Regions from separate parts of the Marinobacter sp. C1S70 genome, predicted to be linked through region 1. Evidence: riboswitches for the same ligand, from Rfam matches in the RefSeq annotation. Region 1 holds a riboswitch; the other holds the start of a gene.
What was found. Region 1 has a riboswitch for thiamine pyrophosphate ahead of thiB (thiamine ABC transporter substrate binding subunit). Riboswitches for the same ligand answer to the same signal wherever they lie in the genome.
Positions count from the first base shown of each region.

Region 2: linked by a shared signal. The riboswitch ahead of thiC (phosphomethylpyrimidine synthase ThiC) and the one ahead of thiB (thiamine ABC transporter substrate binding subunit) in region 1 are both predicted to bind thiamine pyrophosphate.

Region 1 covers NZ_AXBW01000050.1:11,821-14,222, forward strand. The annotation lists tRNA gene Q669_RS13965 (tRNA-Cys) at 1-41, opposite strand, end outside; tRNA gene Q669_RS13970 (tRNA-Gly) at 99-174, opposite strand; gene Q669_RS13975 (murein L,D-transpeptidase catalytic domain family protein) at 303-1,046, opposite strand; TPP riboswitch at 1,211-1,301, shown strand; gene thiB (thiamine ABC transporter substrate binding subunit) at 1,350-2,354, shown strand; gene thiP (thiamine/thiamine pyrophosphate ABC transporter permease) at 2,359-2,402, shown strand, end outside.
Region 2 covers NZ_AXBW01000028.1:76,387-78,788, forward strand. The annotation lists gene Q669_RS09560 (TolC family outer membrane protein) at 1-925, opposite strand, end outside; TPP riboswitch at 1,112-1,225, shown strand; gene thiC (phosphomethylpyrimidine synthase ThiC) at 1,306-2,402, shown strand, end outside.

The DNA of each region.
Region 1 (2,402 bases):
CGGAGTTGCAGTCCGCTGCATAACCACTCTGCCACCGCGCCGGGGAAGCCTGGATTCTGGCTTTTGCTCTCAGGAGGCATTGAGAGACTTGGAGAAATTGGAGCGGGAAACGAGATTCGAACTCGCGACCCCAACCTTGGCAAGGTTGTGCTCTACCAACTGAGCTATTCCCGCTCTAATGTTTCAGAGGCATTGCCTCGTCAACGGCTGCGTATTCTACGGATTCCGCCTTCGCCGTCAACACCTTTTTTTCAACTTTCTGTTTTTACTGAAAATCTGCACAAAGTTTAGCCAGCAACGATTCAGGATCGATCCCCAGCCACCGCTGTGGTACTTCGCGCACCAGCCAGCTGCCCGGCGGAATCGCAGTTCAGGTAACTGGAGGACTGGAGCCATTCCTGATCGGGATAGTATTTAAACACCAGCTGTCCGCCCTTGAGCTCGTCTACCACGGTTTTGATGATTTGATTGTCTACCGCCGGGCAGCCATGACTACGGCCGATTCTGCCGTACTTTGTTACCCAGCTGTCCTGAACGTAGTCTGCACCATGGATAACAATCGCCCGCTGACGAGCAAGATCGTTGAAACCCGGTTCCAGTCCGTCAAGGCGTAACGAATAGCCATGGGACCCCCGATAGGATTCGGCGGCTTTGAACAGGCCGATACTGGACTGGTGACTGCCCTCGATATTGGAAAATGCGGTTGCCTCAGCATTACCGGAGTTTTTACCGTGAGCCACGAGGTCACGAAGGATTAATTCTCCTTCGTTCAGATCAAACAGCCACAGCCTTTCTTTCGAGGACGGCAAAGAGAAGTCGATCACAGCCAGCCGCTCCGGCATGGCTGTGCCATTGCTGATGGCGCAACGGGTTGCCTTGAGTGCGGCTTCGAGAACCTGCGGGCTGAGCTTGGGAGCCGCGGAAGCCAAACGTCCAAACATATCATCGTTCGCGGTTTGGGCGTGGCCTGCGGCCGACAACCCGAGGGTAAAAAGCGCGCCTGCAACCAGAGCAGAAATTCCTCGTCGTTTGTGATGCTTGGGCATCAAACTTACCTCTCAACCAGATAGAAGCTGCATAAATCCGCAGATCAAAAAATGCCCTATTCTACCAATAAAAAATGAGACACCCGTCATCGCCGTACAAAAATTAAACAAGCAGTAATCAAACATACGAATTCCGGGGTGTGGCTCCGGCGTGATAGCATTGGCTCAACTCAACGGGGTGCCTGGAGGGCTGAGACCATACCCGCGGAACCTGACCCGGTTAATACCGGCGTAGGGATTGAGTCACCACCTTTCGTGGTGTTCGCGGCATGGCACCCCCGCTACTGAACAAGGTGCCAATGTATGATTTCACGCTTGATTCCCGCGTTGTTCGCCGTGTCGCTGCCGCTGATGGTTGCCGCCGATGAACCTACCGTCCTGAATGTGTATACCCATCCCTCCTTTGCCGCCGAATGGGGCCCGGGGCCCGCGGTTAAAGAGGCGTTTGAAGCCCAATGCGGGTGCTCCCTGAACTACACCGTATTGGACAGCGGCGGAGACATTCTGCAAAGGCTCCGGCTGGAAGGAAGCTCCACTCCGGCAGATGTGGTTCTGGGGCTGGATACCGGCACCATGGAGACCGCTCGGCAAACCGGCCTTCTGGGCCGCCACGGCCAATCACTGGAACGCCTGGCATTGCCTGTTAACTGGGACGACGACACTTTCGTGCCCTACGACTGGGGCTATTTTGCCTTTGTCTACGATACCGAGCAGTTGTCGGAGCCGCCCTCAAGCCTTGAAGAACTGGTCAACGCGCCAGACGATCTCAAGATCATTATTCAGGATCCGCGCACCAGCACACCGGGACTCGGCCTGTTGCTCTGGATGCATGCCGTCTATGGTGATGAAGCGCCAGCAAAGTGGCAGCAGCTCAGCGACAAGATTCTCGCAACCACCCAAAGCTGGAGTGACGGTTATTTCTCGCTATTCATGAATGGCGAAGCGCCTATGATCCTCTCTTACAGCACCTCTCCTGCGTATCACATGGCTATCGACAAAACTGCCCGTTATCAGGCGGCCCGTTTCAATGAAGGACATTACCTGCAGGTGGAAGTCGCCGCCCTGGTCGAAAGCTCCGATAACAAGACACTTGCCAGAGAGTTTCTGGACTTCATGCTGACCGCGGACTTCCAGCGTCATATTCCACTGAAGAATGTGATGTATCCGGCGGTCGATCTTGGCGATGAATTGCCAGACGTTTTCGACAAGCTGATTACACCACCCGAAGCCCTGTATATAGACCCCGCGACAGTTGCCACCATTCGCCGACAGTTGGTGAACGACTGGCTTGATGCACTGACCGACTGAAGTGATGCCAACACACGCGAGAGCCGCCCCCTTCAGCCATCCTGGCTG
Region 2 (2,402 bases), on a different contig from region 1:
CGCCGCCCATGTAGAGGGGCACGTTCAGCTCGAGGCCAATAACCCCCTGGGTTCCCTCCTGCTGCGGGTTCCGGGCTCCGTCCAACTCAGACTCGCCGTAGGAGGCTACCAGATCCACTGTTGGCAGATGGCCGGATTTGGCAACTTTAAGATTAGCCTCGCTGGCGTTCAGTTGGGACAGGGCCGCTTGAATAGACCAGTTCTGGTCCAGAGCGGTTGTCTCCCAGGCATTCGGGTTCATGGGTTCAGGTCGACCGAGCGGGAAATTCTCGCGCAGGTTTTCCAGGTCTTCAGCATATTCGCCGGTCAGTCGCGCCAGCTGCTCGCGGGCGACATTCAACTGGTTTTCTGCAGCAATGCGCTGGCTCTTGCTGTCGTCATAGCTGGCGCGGGCCTCGTACACTTCGGTGATGGCGATCAGGCCGACATCGAAGCGTTCCTGCGCCTGTTCATACTGGCGCTGGATTGCTGCTTCAGTCGCGCGAGCTGTTGCAACGGTATCCTGAGCGCGCAGGACATTAAAATAGGCGGTTGCAACATCCAGAATCAGTTGTTGCTGGGCCAGGTTGTACTGGGCCTGGGCGGCTTCGGTCTGGAACTGGCTGGCGTCGTAGCGGAACCAGTTGTCGGCGCGGAAAACCGGTTGCGACAGTTGAACGCCGTAGTTGAATGACTTGTAGCTGTCTCCCGGGCCGTTCTCAGCGTCGAAATCTGTGTGGTTGGCCTCGGCAAACGCGCCAACCTGCGGTAACAGGGTGCTCTTGCTCACATCGCTGGCCGCTTGTTGGGCCTGAAACTGTGCCAAGGCTGAGGCGATGCCGGAGTCGTATGACAGTGCCTGCTCGTAGGCCTCCACAAGATCCAGAGAGAAAGCGGGCTGGGCGGCCAGCAGGGTGATCAAACCTGGAAGTAAACGTTTCTTCATTATTGCTCCTGAAAACTATCTCCGGGCATCCGTGATCTGGACACAGGTATCGGCAGGTCAACGTGTAGAGCGCGGGTTTATCCCGATAGTGACCCAAAGGTATTGGTGGCCCATTATGGACAATAATCGTTCCCGTCTCTACACTTGAAAAGTTCACTCATTTTGTGAGCAAAACAGAATATTTATCGCGTCTTGACGGGGTGCTGATTCGCCTGAACCAGGCGATCGGCTGAGATTGCAACGCAGAACCCGCGACCTGATCCGGATAATACCGGCGTAGGGATTAAGGCCAGATGAACCGCGACACCATGCCTGTAGGGCTATTTGTCGCAACTCCGTCATACGCGACCCGATACCACAAGACCATCCGGGAGCAGATCATGACGGACTTACCAGCATACCTCAGCGACTCCGCAAAAGTAGACTCCGCAGCAATCAAACCATTACCAAGCTCACGAAAAATATACGTGCAGGGTAGCCGAGCCGATCTCCGCGTGCCTATGCGGGAAATTACTGTGGGTGACACCCCCACCGAAATGGGCGGGGAAAAGAATCCTCCGGTGGTTGTCTACGACACCTCCGGGCCCTATTCAGACCCGGAAGCCAGCATCGATCTGCGCAAGGGGCTGCCGCCGGTGCGCGCTGCATGGATTGCCGAACGCGGCGATGTCGAACAACTGGAAGGGTATACCTCTGAGTTTACCCGCCGGCGTATGAAAGATCCGACTCTGGATCCGCTCCGGTTTATGGACGAGCGCAAACCCCTGCGTGCCAAACCCGGCAACAATGTGTCCCAGATGCATTACGCCCGGCAGGGCATTGTTACGCCGGAAATGGAGTACATTGCCATCCGGGAGAACATGAAGCTGCAGGAAGCCCGAGAGAATGGATTGCTGGCCGAGCAGCACCCCGGCCAGTCATTCGGCGCCAACCTGCCGAAAGAAATTACCCCGGAGTTCGTCCGCGACGAAGTGGCCCGTGGCCGCGCCATCATTCCAGCCAATATCAACCACCCGGAAATCGAACCGATGATCATCGGCCGCAACTTCCTGGTGAAGATCAACGGCAACATCGGCAACTCGGCTGTGACCTCCTCCATTGAAGAGGAAGTGGAAAAGCTTACCTGGGGCATTCGCTGGGGAGCGGATACCATCATGGATCTGTCCACCGGCAAGAACATTCACGAAACCCGGGAATGGATCATTCGCAACTCCCCGGTTCCCATCGGCACCGTGCCCATCTACCAGGCCCTGGAAAAAGTCGGCGGCGTGGCCGAAGACCTGACCTGGGAAATCTTCCGCGACACCTTGATTGAACAGGCGGAGCAGGGCGTGGATTACTTCACCATCCATGCCGGCGTACGCCTGCACCACGTGCCACTGACCGCCAAACGCACCACGGGCATCGTGTCCCGGGGCGGCTCGATCATGGCCAAGTGGTGCCTGGCTCACCACAAGGAAAGTTTCCTGTACGAGCA